2 regions of the Paenibacillus sp. FSL M7-1414 genome follow, and region 1 is predicted to be linked to the other one. Evidence: riboswitches for the same ligand, from Rfam matches in the RefSeq annotation. Region 1 holds a riboswitch; the other holds the start of a gene.
The links. Region 1 has a riboswitch for FMN ahead of MHH92_RS17000 (DMT family transporter). Riboswitches for the same ligand answer to the same signal wherever they lie in the genome.
Positions count from the first base shown of each region.

Region 1 (6,863 bases):
CATTCGTCCAGGTACACATGGATACGTATTATCTTCGTCGGCGATCATTTTACCAAATTGCGAATAAGCGTCCTGCTGCCAAGATGGAAGACGCTCAAACAAGGTATTTATTTCGTCGGCACTATACAGCTCCGCCATTGATTCCCAACTCCATTCCACATGATACCGTTACAGTATTAATGTGGGGGAAGTTGGGTGACTGTCCAGCCTGATTTTGTTGTCAGAAAAATATGGAACGTACAGCTTCGTACCCAAAATACAAACCAAATCCGATCAGGCAGATTCCCGAAATGATAGAGATCCAGCGCAATACATTCTCACTGCTATGTTTGTGGAATCGACTGGCCATGCCAGCCATAATGACATCCCACACCAGAATACCAATGAATATGCCTGAACTGTAGAGCAGCAAATGAGCGGTATCCGTATGTTTCACAGTTGTCGCGAGAATAGAGCCATAGATCCCAAGCCAAAATAAAATATTCAGTGGATTGGACAGGGCCATCAAAAATCCGGATATAAATGATTTTCGAACAGTTGCTTCCGCAGTAGATGTACCCTGAATGCCTTGCTTTAGCTTCGAGAGCGTTTCCACTCCCGTGTAAATCAGAATAAAACTGCCAAATGACCAGAGAAAAGAGCGCATGAACGGCGTGTCCAGAAAATGGGCAACTCCAAAATAAATCAGCAGCATATACACCAAATCTGCAAACATAGCTCCGAGTCCTAGAATCCAGGCATGCATGAATCCGTGGCGGGCTCCACGGTCGAGTTGGGCGGCGTTAATCGGACCGATTGGAGCGGACAATGATATTCCCAAGATAATATAACTGAACAGTACAGACATAAACACGTTCACTCCTTAACGGGTTCGATGAATTGTACCAGTTGTCACAGAAAATGGGTACAAGTCATCGTATTCCCGCAAGGAGCGAATTAGAACAAACTACTTTTATCTCATACTGTGTCAAGGCCTTTTCATTCTGTTAAAGTTCCACATCCAATTGAATAGGGGTGCAGTTATATCCGTTGCATGAGCTTTCTTCACAAGGACAGGCGGAGAGCCCAATTGTGAGATCCATTAATGCCTCCATCTCGATATAATCACCTGCACGAGAGTCGGGAGCTACAACATCAATCTTGCCTTCACTGTCTACAACGGACTTCATAAACAGGTTGAATGGATAGTGTTGATCCGGCGGTAAGATTCCGAAGGGTTCTAGTGCCGTGTTCAAGTTGTGATAACAACTGGCATGATCCTTTTTGTCGTATAACACCTCATACATCTCTGGTCGACAAGCGGAGTTAAAGAAATCATGTACCCCAACGGTGTCACGGACAATCTTGAGTAAAGGTTGATATTGATTGGAATACACAAATTGTCCTGGTTTAATGCGATAAGTACGCAATACGTCCATTGTCACGCCGGGGTCCAAGCGATGGTTAGCATCCATAGCATCGTATGCCACAAAATCAATGACTTGCTGTCCCTCCAGATCAGTTATGCGTAGTAAAGAACCCTTACTTACTTTCAGGGCATATCCCGTTTTGGCTGGGATACGATAAGACTGTTTATGGCGCTGATTCGTATTCATCCGTCACATTCCTCCGCTACTTTTTGCTTTCAGTATGCGGAGCAGATGAAGCTTTCATGCACTGTTATGGCGCCGTACTCTACTCAGGCAGGAACATCCAATGGTGAATTTAAACACAAACCACATTATATGCCTTTATGCTGGGAACAGTGGATTACCTCTCATTCCGATCCAGAGCTCTGATTGTTCAAGCTGTCCAGCCAGATGTAATAACCAATCTTCGCGTCCCTTGGTTGCCATCACTTGAACGCCCATTGGCAAACCTTCAGGTGTCATATGCAGAGGTACACTTATCGCAGGCTGGCCAGTCAGATTCGCAAGCTGGGTGAACGGTGTATACGTAAGACTTGGCTCAAACATTTCATAGATGAGTTGCTGCTGCTGGGTCTTGTCCAATTCACTAATTCGCATCAGATTACGGATCTGTTCGTCATGAGGCGTTAATTCACCAATCTTAGGCGCAGGAAAAGCATTAACAGGTGTGACGTAGAAGTCATAACGCTCGAACAAAGTGGACATCTGAGCTGCAGCTACATCCCATTCAGCTAAGCTATGTACAAATTCCGCAGCGGACACCTTTTTGCCTGCTTCAGCCAGAACCCAGGATTCAATCTCCATATCATCGGAGGTCAGAGCCCGGCCCATGGAGCGTTCCATGGAAGAGATCATCGCGGCCATCTCACCACTGTTCATCATGTAATAGTTCTCCATCAGCCTGACTCCATTGACTGGACTCAGTTTTTCTTCAACATGATGACCTTGATCTTCCAACCAGCGAACGAGCTTGTATACAGACTCTTTGGCTTCTGCGCTGACAGGTGTTCCCACGGGTGAATCCGTTGTGTATGCAATTTTCAGTTTGCGTTGATGTGGATAGCTCATATCAGCCAAGTAACTGCCTGGAAAGAGTGGAGCATGGAACGCAGCTTCGGGCTGAATGACTTGTAACGTATCAAGCAATGCAGCACTGTCCCGAACCGAGCGAGAGAGGGCAAAATCAATCGATGCGCCTTGCCATTGACGACCAACTCCCGGTCCTACAGGTGTGCGCCCGCGGGTTGGCTTCAATCCAAACAATCCGCTAAAGGAAGCCGGGATACGAATCGAACCTCCTCCGTCACTGGCTCCGGCAAGGGGAACAATACCCGAAGCTACAGCGGCAGCGGCACCACCACTTGAACCACCTGGGGAGTGGTTGATATTCCATGGATTGCGAGTTGGACCATGAAGACGGGGCTCGGTAATATTTTTTAAACCAAATTCAGGCGTATTGGTATGTCCTATGAAGATAAAGCCTGCATCACGGAGTCGAGTGACAAAATTGGAATTGCGTAATGCCCGATGCTCGCTGAACAAACGTGAGCCTGAAGTCAGAAATTCACCTTCCAAGGATTGCGAGATATCTTTCAAGAGCAGGGGAACACCGGCAAAAGGTTGTTCTCCAGGGAGAACCAAACCAGCTTCCTCACGTGCGCGAGATTCATATGTACGAATAACCGCATTAAGTTGCGGATTCACTTCTTCAAGGCGTGCAAACGCCGCTTCAAGCATTTCAACCCGGGATACTTCCCGGGATCGGATCAGTTCAGCCAAACCTACGGCGTCGTAGGAGGTATATGAGAATGAAGACATTATGATCGTTCCTCTCTGAATATAATTCATCTGTTTATTCCATATGTCATCGTACCACCGGATTAGACAAAAGACAAAACATAGAAGAATCGTAGTGTGATGATATGCATACTCGTTATGAGGTTGGAGGGAAAAGAGGGGGATTTGCATTTGCGAAATAGAGATAAAGCAAAGGGTTAATAGCTCATATTGCTAATTGAGAAAATGAACGAGTAATATCGAGTCATGGAAATAAAAAACCACTGCTCATCTAATTTGATGTGCAATGGTTTTATTTTATATTTGACTATTTGTTTATATGTGAACCTCAGATATATCCACTTACTCTGTACGCAGCTTTGGTGCAGCATCGGCCGCAGTTGATGATCTTTCCTGCTGTCTGGAAATGGCGAAGAGGGCCACCCAGATCAGAATAAAACCAAGTAGTTGCTCCCATGTAATCAGTGTACGGAAAGCAATCCAGTTCACCAACACACCCGCCATCGGGAAGCTGAGTTCCGCGAGAGTTGCAACAGATGCTTTGGTTGACGACAGACCTTTGTAATACAACAGAAGACTGAGCAAACCAGGTAACAATGCCTGACCGAGAATGTTGAGGATGACAGCAGTCTGTTCACCCGTTCCGGACGGAAACGTCCATGCCGCACCTTCGTTCCACGTCATAAAGATCAGGAGCGGGAGAGCAACGACAAAACGCAGGGAGGTGACGGTTTCGTAACGCGCCTGACCCAGCATCAATCGTCCCATAACGGTTGAACCTCCCCATAAGGCAGCAGCCCCAAGGGATAACAAGCTTCCGGCATGAATCCAGTTGTCCCAGTTACCTAATGGCAATGTGAATCCAAATGTAAGCAGGTACGTTCCTGCTAATGCAATGAAGAACAATCCACCGAAGCGACGTGGTAACGTTTCTTTTAGTAACAGTTTAGCCAGCACGATAGCGAAGAGTGGTTGCATTTTTTGCAATAAAAGTACCGTATTCGGATCGTTATGTGTTAGTGCCATGGTGAACAATACCGTTGCGAGTGCTGATCCTCCCCATGAGATAAAAATCACGGCAATCCAGTGGCGAGCACGCAGGTTTTTCAGATCAGCCCGAAATTTCCACAGTACGGGAATGGCAATAAGACTGACGATGATATGTTCCACCAGTACAATCTGCGTGGATGTCATCGTATTTAGCAAAATAATGCGGAAGAGTGGGTCGACACCCCATAAGGCAGCGCCGAGAACTACAAGCCAGAATCCGGTATTACTTCGTTCCTTGCGGTAAACAGGTGATGTTGCTGATGTCTTTTCCATATTCAGGACTCCTTCGTCAGAACACGGAATCTTCAGTTGGCAAAATCGACAAAAGCCCCCGTTTTGGTATATACCAAATAAACGGGGGCTCATCCAAGGACATGCGTCAGGAAAGAGGCCTTCCCGTGAACGGCATGTCAATGTGTTGATCTTCTCTCATCCGGACTGTACCGTCGGCCTTGGATTCACACCAAGTCAGTCGCTGAATGTCCTTCGTTAAGAACAATTAGCGAGTCGCGGGCTGGTTCCGAAGAACATCACCGCCGGTTGGGAATTGCACCCTACCCCGAAGATCCTATTCAATTATATAGTGTGTTGAACAAGCTGTAACATTAATAAGTTCATCTTATTCCTGTAAGCGCTAGCAGTTCAAGCATTTTTTTTAGAAAATGATTTTCCAGCTTCCTTGCTGTCTGCGAAGGAGCACGATCTGACCTGCGTGATACGCATCATGGAGTACCCAGCGAGCCAGTTCGTGTGCCCATTTCTCTTCGGAGTCCATATATGCGGCTTCAAGATCAGACTCTTGTAGTGCAGCTAATTGATCTCGCAACTGCTGGGCTAATCGAGTTGTACCCTGCATCAGTGTATTCCAACCAGCGGCATCCGTTGCATCTCCCGGATTCCCAAATGTGTATTCATTGGAGTCTACAGTAGGAAGGGTAGGCTCCTTACCTTGCATGCGACATAATAAGCGATGGTTGTAATAATACATATGGTTAACCAACTGCCAGATGCTTAATCCCCCTGAGGGTGGAATCCAGGCTGCTTGTTCTGCTGTAAGGCCCTCCAAGGATTTCGACAAAGGTACAATCCAATTACATTGATCCCAAGTATCATCCTTTTGAATAAGTAATACATCTAGTGCTGTTGTTTTTGTCATTGCCTTTTCCTCCTTGCGTATAATTGTGATTTGTGATGTAACTAGCTAAAACTGATTAATAAGGTTACACTCAATATAACACATCAAAGATGAGTTGTAACCTTCTTTATTTAATTAGATGGTTACACTGAACGGAGGTATATATGGACAGATTATGGACCGATTTTGTAAACAGCGATTATCATGACTGGCGTGGGGGAGATCGATCGGAGGACAGGCTCGGGAAGGCGAGCTGGCAGTTAGATTTTCTGGAACGATGGCAACTTAACGCTCCTGTCCCTGCATCTCCAGAAGATGAGTTGTCGATGAGAAATTTCAGGAATGAATTGTTGGCTCTTGGAGCCCGCGTGTCTTCTGGAGCATCATTAACGGATATAGAAAAACAATGGTTGAATGGCTTTATGGAAGCAGGGCATGTGAGAAGAAAATTGAATACAATTGATCAGGAACTGAAACTCCAACTGGTAGCAGTAGAAGCTCATTGGAATCAGGTTATGGCTGAAGTAGCTGCTGACTTTGCCATGACTTTGGTGGAGGGAGAAGGGGGGAGGATTCGGATCTGTGATAATTCGGATTGTCGCTGGATGTTCTATGATGATACCCGAAGCAGAACACAGAAGTACTGTGATGATAAGATGTGTGGCAATCTGATGAAGGTCAGAAGATTTCGGGCGAAACGCAAATCCCAAAATTGATAAATACTAACAATAACTATATAATGTATATATACTAGCGAAAAAATAGTCAGAAGCAGTACAGATTCGTAAGCAGGATGTGATCGTCTTTCAAACCAAAATAGATGGGAGATGTTTCTTGTGCGGACAAGTTATCTGTTGAAAAATGGCTGTGTGTTGTCGATGGATGCTAAAATTGGACAGTATAAGAGGGCGGATGTTTTGATTCAGGATTCACTGATCATGGCTATTCAGCCCGACCTGGATATTCCGGATGCGGAGATCATTGATGCTTCATCGATGATTATTATGCCTGGGCTGGTGGACACACATCGGCATATGTGGGAATCACTTGTCAAAACAGCGGGAACCAACTGGTCCTTGCCAGTCTATTTGCAAAATCTCTATTATGGTGCGATGGGAAGCAAGCTCCGCCCACAAGATAGTTATATTGCCAACCTGCTCGGTTCCTTGGAAGCGCTTAACGCAGGAGTGACGACAGTAATGGATTGGAGCATGCCATATTCCCCTGACCATACGGATGAACTGATTCGTGGACTTCAGGATGCTGGCATTCGGGCGGTATTTGCTCACGGAGTACCTGGTGAGACGGACTACTGGAATCGGGATAGTCAACTCACGTATTTGAATAATGATGTGAGAAGAGTCAAAGAACGTTATTTTTCATCACGGGATCAATTACTTACTTATGGGCTTGCCATTCGTGGTCCGGAGTTCAGTCATTGGGATACAACCGTGAAAGAGATCGAACTAGCA
Region 1 covers NZ_JBBOOS010000001.1:3,923,288-3,930,150, reverse strand. The annotation lists gene MHH92_RS17020 (YqcI/YcgG family protein) at 1-138, opposite strand, end outside; gene MHH92_RS17015 (LysE family translocator) at 221-847, opposite strand; gene MHH92_RS17010 (DUF1989 domain-containing protein) at 987-1,595, opposite strand; gene MHH92_RS17005 (amidase) at 1,731-3,227, opposite strand; gene MHH92_RS17000 (DMT family transporter) at 3,549-4,529, opposite strand; FMN riboswitch at 4,674-4,827, opposite strand; gene MHH92_RS16995 (DinB family protein) at 4,912-5,412, opposite strand; gene MHH92_RS16990 (CGNR zinc finger domain-containing protein) at 5,556-6,107, shown strand; gene MHH92_RS16985 (amidohydrolase family protein) at 6,228-6,863, shown strand, end outside.

Region 2 (6,863 bases), 500 kb from region 1:
TACTGCGCGGCTTGCCAGCACCTGTCTCCCGATGTCCTCTCCCATACTGGAGCAGATGATCCACATATTTGCCCAAAATATCGCATTCGATATTAATGGTATCCCCTGTCTTTTTCACATTTAGTACAGTTTCACCAATGGTATGCGGGATAATGGAAACCGTGAATGCGGTATCCGATGTATGGACAACGGTCAAGCTAATGCCATCCAGTGTAACCGATCCTTTGGGGATCAGATATTTGAATAACTGGTGATCATCAGGCTTGATCTCAAACACAATTGCATTCTGATCACGTGTTATACTGCCAATCACTCCAGTACCATCAACATGGCCCTGAACGATATGTCCGCCAAAACGACCGCCTGATTGCATGGCCCGCTCCAGATTAACTTTACTGCCAGATTGCAGCTGACTGAGATTGGTATGGCGATAGGTTTCAGGCATTACATCGGCGGTAAAACCTCCACCTTCGAGCGTTGTCGCAGTTAAGCACACGCCGTTCACTGCTACACTATCACCAATCTTCAGATCGTCCATGATGGCGGAAGCTCCGATATTCAGGACCATCGCTTCGCCTTTCCGACCAATACGCCGGATCTGACCGACTTCTTCCACCAAACCGGTAAACATGCTGCCGCCTCCCTTTTTCAAGTTATAAAGAACCTAACTTTCTACTTTCAAATCCATTTATTTATTCAGGCCACACCGGAATACCGCCAATGCTGATATTATCTCCAACTTGTTCGATCTCCAACTGATTCAATTGAATCGCCTGATTCATACGTTCCACACCCTCGAAGCGAAAGCTTCCAGGAGTATCATAACCGCCTACAATCTTCGGAGCGATAAACATGAGCAGTCGATCGACCAACCTTGCCTCCAGCATGGCTCCATTCAAGGTGCCTCCACCTTCAAGCAAAATTGAACCAATGTCACGCTCACCCAACTTGCTAAGTCCGTTTAACAGATCCACACGTGGTCCAGGACCACAGCGTATAATCTCGACGCCGTAGGCTTCCAAACGTTCAGCAGCTTCAGGACTGGCTTCGTCTGTTGTCAGCACCCATGTTGGAGCAAGACCATCCTTAACCATTTTGGCACCTACGGGGAGACGTAACTTGGAATCCACTACAATGCGCACTGGACTAATGCCTTCGACTTGCAAACGGGTTGTAAGTTCCGGATTATCGGCGATTACCGTGTCGACGCCAACCATAATTCCCTGGTGACGATGACGAAGGGCATGCACAATCTCACGAGCAGGCTCGTTGGAGATCCACTTGCTGTCTCCGCTGCGAGTAGCAATTTTCCCATCCAAAGTTGTAGCTGTCTTCAACGTCACAAAAGGTAGACCCGTTGTAATAAACTTAATGAATTTTTCATTCATGCGTCTTCCACGCTCACGCAGTACGCCAACTTCAACTTCAATGCCTTGTTGACGAAGCATGCTTATGCCCCTGCCGGATACTTGCGGATTTGGATCTTCACAACATACCACAACACGTTTCACCTTTTCATGAATCAGGCGTTCACTACAAGGTGGCGTCTTGCCATAATGACTACAAGGCTCAAGTGTAACGTATACCGTACTTCCTTCTGCATCACTGCCTGCCATGTTAAGTGCATGCACCTCTGCATGACCGGTTCCACGTTTCAGATGGCTTCCCAGGCCTACAATACGACCCTCTTTCACAACTACACATCCAACGACCGGATTAATCCCAGTCTGTCCCTGTGCTCGTTCCGCCATATCCAATGCAAGTGCCATATAAAATTCATCATTGATCATTTCCAAATCCGTTCACCCCGCGGTTTAAAGTCTTGTTTATTAAAAAATCCCCGTCGAACAATCAGTTCGATGGGGATGATGAGAGACAAATGTCACCAGCAGGAGTGAAATGGATACAGCACGCCAACACTTTGCCCAAAACTTCATTTCGGGCAAGTGAAAATAGACACATACCTTAATGAACATCAATTACAGGTAAAGAGCATTTATAGTGCGGCATATGTATGGAACTGTCCGGCGTAACCGGATCTTCCCTGCACAGTGCAAGACATCACAAATCGTGACTGTGCAGCAATACTCCTGCTGAATGCAAACCTGTTAGGTCTGCACCTCTCCTTCTCCCATCCAGACTATACTGTCGGTTCTGGAATTACACCAGATCAGCCATCTGCCACAGGCAGACAGGTCACGGACTTTGCATCAAGTGCTGGACACATAGGTCCTTACACTTCCTGCATCACCGCCGGTAGGGAATTGCACCCTGCCCTGAAGGATTGCTTTCGTTATTACTTGGATGTTAGCACTTTAATGCCAAAAAATCAATTGTTTTTTGTTCCTTTTTGTCACATACTAACTTTTAATAAGCTAAAAAACAACAAAAAACCGCTTCCTCTCAAGGAGGCACGGTTTTTGCTTGGAGGCACATTTCACATCCATCGTATCATTCTACATATCAGGAAAACACCAGCTCGCCATATGCTTTAATTCTTTGGCGTTATGAAATGGAGTTCGGTCAGGTTCTTGCAGGGGCGAAGTCGGAAGCGGGAACTCTCTTGCCACCCTTCTGACCCAACTTGTGGAATCGATCGCAATAGCCGAGCATTTCCAGCGTCCATTCGCTCTCGGTCGAAACGTCCCATGCAAATCTGCTTTTCCCGGCATCTCTGGAAAGACACCATCCAGATATTCGACGATGACGCGCTTGTCTCTGACTTCATGACAGTATACAGTCACCCATACGCCTTCCCGGACCCGAACAGCATACACATCTCCAGACTGTACCTCCCCGGTACCTGCATCTGGAGATGCCTTTGGCACTTTTCCGCGAACACTTCTCTTCTTCTCCAATGCCCCTAAGATCGTGTCCTTTACAGCTGGACTCTCATCAGGCTTATCCGCAAGTGATATGTTATTCAGATCAAAATCATGAAATATCTTGTTCAGGTTGTTCTCATTAATTCCGACAGATGAGTCCCACCACGCCAGAGGGGCCTGCACTTCAACCCGCACATTGGGGCGTGAGTCACGCTGCATGTAAGAGGTGAATTCCGTGATCATTCCAGGATGTTCCGGCGTATCCAATATGCCAATCAGAGCTAACGTCTCAAGCAAATCACGGTAGGCATATTCCTTCTGTGTAGGCAAAAGACGTTCCTTCTTGAGCGCTACTGCTGCCTTGCTGTAACGTGTTTTGGGAGGTAATTCGCGCAGCACCGTTAACACCGCACGGAATGTCCAGCGGTCGTAATCATTGGGTATTGGAATCTCCTGCGCGGCAGCCAGCTCTCGAAGTGCCAACACATATCCAAAAGGATCACCGTCCAACGGAGTTCCATTGGTCATCCGCCAATACCATTGTAGCGTTGTGTCGGTTGCTTGATCTACACTTAATCCGCAGATCTTGCAAGTGTTCGAAGATGGATATGGCGTATGTTCATGACTGGGCATACTGCTCGCAACAAGCTTGCCCGTAAGCAACGAGCGCCAGATCATGGGTGCTGACCACAAAGAGGATACAAAAGCCTGCGCTGCATCATTGATCGTCCATTGATTCGCAACTTTTTTCAGCTCAGTAATGGTTTCATCATGTTGCGGACGTACAAATCGATTCGGTTCATGCCCGGCTGCCTCAAGCGCTTCTCGATCCTTTACCGATAGACTATCCGGAACGACATGTCGCGATGCCTGCAGTTCTTCATCCCACAACGTGCGCTCACTATAAATTTGTTTTAACAAGCTTAGCTGAGTAACCATATCCAAGGTTTTATTCATCCTTTCTAATTATCGATTTCAAGTATGTAAAAAAATAAAAAAAGTGCTTCTATAAAAGAAGCACTTCATGTTTGGATCCAGTTAAGGTGAAGGTATTAAGCTTCTACAACTTCAACAGTTTCCATTTTGTCTTTACCTTCTAAAGCATCCACGAACTCCATACCTTTAGTTACTTTACCAAATACCGTATGTTGTCCATCCAAATGTGGCTGCGGTTGGTAGCAGATGTAGAACTGGCTTCCACCTGTGTTACGGCCAGCATGTGCCATAGCAAGTGTTCCGCGCTCATGTTTGTTAGGGTTAATTTCACAGTTGATTGTGTAACCTGGGCCACCTGCACCGCTACCGTTAGGGCATCCGCCTTGAGCTACAAAGCCCGGGATAACGCGGTGGAATGTAAGACCATTGTAGAAACCGGAGTTAGCCAGTTTCTCAAAGTTTGCTACTGTGTTTGGAGCTTCTTGATCGAACAGATCGATCAGAACTTCTCCGCCGTTTGCCAATTTAATTTTCGCTTGTTTCGCCATATGTAAATGACTCCTTTCGTATTGACCATCGTTAATGGTGCCAGAACGCATGACCCTGGGCCAAGCATTACAGCACTTTTCTTAGTGTACACCGAAAATGTCTGGATCGCAAAAAAAACGGCAACTTTTTTCATGATTTAGCTCAAATACGTAAAAAGCAGACGAAAAAGGAAGTTCCCTTTTCATCTGCTTCAACTGTAAAACGAATTAGCGAGTGACTGGCTGTTTTCCAATGCGCGCTGGTACCAGGTCATTCTGGATGATATCTTGATACGTCTCACGGCGTACCACGACATCTCCTTGACCGTCTTTGACAAATACAACGGCCGGACGACGAATCCGGTTGTAGTTGCTCGCCATGGAGTAGTTATACGCACCTGTGCAAGCTACAGCGAGCAGATCGCCGCTTTCTACTTTTGGCAGATCCAGATCCCAGATCAACATATCGCCACTCTCGCAGCATTTACCCGCAACAGATACCGTTTCCTGAGCAGCCTCATTCGCACGATTCGCAAGCACGGCTTCGTACTTGGATTCATACAAAGCAGGACGTGGGTTATCGGTCATACCACCATCAACGGCAACGTATTTACGCACGCCTGGAATGTCTTTGCTTGTTCCAACGGTATACAGCGTTGTTCCCGCTTCACCTACGATGCTGCGGCCTGGCTCAACCCAGATCTCAGGTACGGCATAGCCGATTTGAGCAAAATGATTTTTAACGGCATCTGTAATAGCCTTCACATATTGCGCAACTTCAAGTGGCGTATCTCCGTCGATATAACGGATTCCGAATCCACCACCAAGGTTAACCACTTTGAAAGCAACATTAAGACGCTCATATACACTTGCTGCAAATTCAGCAACACGTTGAACAGCCATCTGGAAGCCTTCAACTTCGAAGATCTGGGAACCGATGTGGGAATGCACACCGAGCAATACCAAGTTAGACTGCTTGGAAGCCAAGTCAATTGCTTCAAATGCTGTACCATTACCGATATCAAATCCAAATTTGGAATCCGTTTGACCTGTGGAAATATATTCATGCGTATGTGCCTCAACACCAGGCGTCACACGAAGCAAAATGTTTACTTTACGATTTTTGTCCGCTGCTACAGCCTGCAACAGATGCAATTCATTGAAGTTATCAACAACAAAGCATCCAATCTCTGCATCAAGAGCCATTTCGATCTCTTCCAGCGTTTTGTTGTTACCGTGGAAGTGAATGCGCTCAGCCGGGAATCCTGCTTGCAGTGCAGTAAACAGTTCACCATCCGATACAACATCTAGTGAAAGTCCTTCTTCAGCTGCAAGGGCACACATCGCCATTACACAAAATGCTTTACTTGCGTAAGCAACCTGGAAGCCCAATCCGGAAGCACGGAATGCTTCCATGTACTCTCTGCAACGCTCGCGAACCAATTGCTCGTCCACAACGTACAGGGGAGTTCCAAATTGTTCTTTCAGATCTGTTGCATCGACTCCGCCAATCTCCAGATGTCCTTGCGCATTTATTTTACTTGTACCATGTAAATACATAATCTGCATTCCTCACTTTTTATATACTGGAACAGTTGCTATTCCAATGATTTTACACCAGTATACCAAATTAGGCAGCGAGATGAATGGATTTTTCGGCAGATCATTTGTGTTTTTTACTTTTTCGCAGTTCGCCGTCCGGATCATCGGACATTTTGGTGTTGTCACGTGTTTTGTTGAATGATGGACGTTTTTTATTTTCCAGCAGCGGAAGCCGGAATAAAAAGTTGCCCAGGGCCTTTGCATTAAACGGTATAAAAGGCCAGAGATACGAAGAATTGTACGACCTGTGAACGGTGAGTGCCAATATGAGCAATGTACAGCCTACTACCAATCCCGGAACCTTGAATATCGCAACAGCAATTAACAGAACCAACCTGACTAGCCTGTTGGCAAGTCCAAGCTCGTAACTCGGCGTGGCAAACATTCCGATAGCTGCGATAGCCATATAGAGTACAACCTCATTGACAAAATATCCTGTTTTGACGGCGATATCCCCGACTAGAATTGCCGCGATTAAGCCCATGGCCGATGCCAGAGGTGTAGGCGTATGAACCGCTGCCATACGTAATAAATCGACGCCCAGTTCGATCAGTAGAAACTGTAGAATCAGCGGTAACTTTACATTTTCCTGCGGACCAATGAAGTCAAGTCCCATCGGTTTAATCGAAGGGTCAATAACCATGAGAAGCCATAGTGGTAGCAAAAATAACGATATGAGAATCCCGGCAAAACGCACCCATCGTAAATACGTCCCCATCAATGCCGTCTGTCTGTTCTCCTCCGCATGTTCACACAGATCGAAGAAGGTCGTAGGCAGAATCATCACACTCGGGGAAGTGTCTACAAAAATAACAACTCTCCCTTCCAGTAAATGGGAAGCTGTAACATCTGGTCGTTCCGAATAACGAACGAGTGGGAACGGATTCCAACCCTTGTTGATAATCGCTTCTTCCAGCTGCTTGTCGGCTGCGGGAATACCATCGATATCCACTCGCTGTATTTTTTCACGAAC
Region 2 covers NZ_JBBOOS010000001.1:4,427,747-4,434,609, forward strand. The annotation lists gene ribE (riboflavin synthase) at 1-631, opposite strand, end outside; gene ribD (bifunctional diaminohydroxyphosphoribosylaminopyrimidine deaminase/5-amino-6-(5-phosphoribosylamino)uracil reductase RibD) at 693-1,796, opposite strand; FMN riboswitch at 2,120-2,288, opposite strand; gene MHH92_RS19215 (hypothetical protein) at 2,457-3,764, opposite strand; gene MHH92_RS19220 (peptidylprolyl isomerase) at 3,878-4,309, opposite strand; gene lysA (diaminopimelate decarboxylase) at 4,517-5,848, opposite strand; gene MHH92_RS19230 (spore germination protein) at 5,952-6,863, opposite strand, start outside.
Region 2: linked by a shared signal. The riboswitch ahead of ribD (bifunctional diaminohydroxyphosphoribosylaminopyrimidine deaminase/5-amino-6-(5-phosphoribosylamino)uracil reductase RibD) and the one ahead of MHH92_RS17000 (DMT family transporter) in region 1 are both predicted to bind FMN.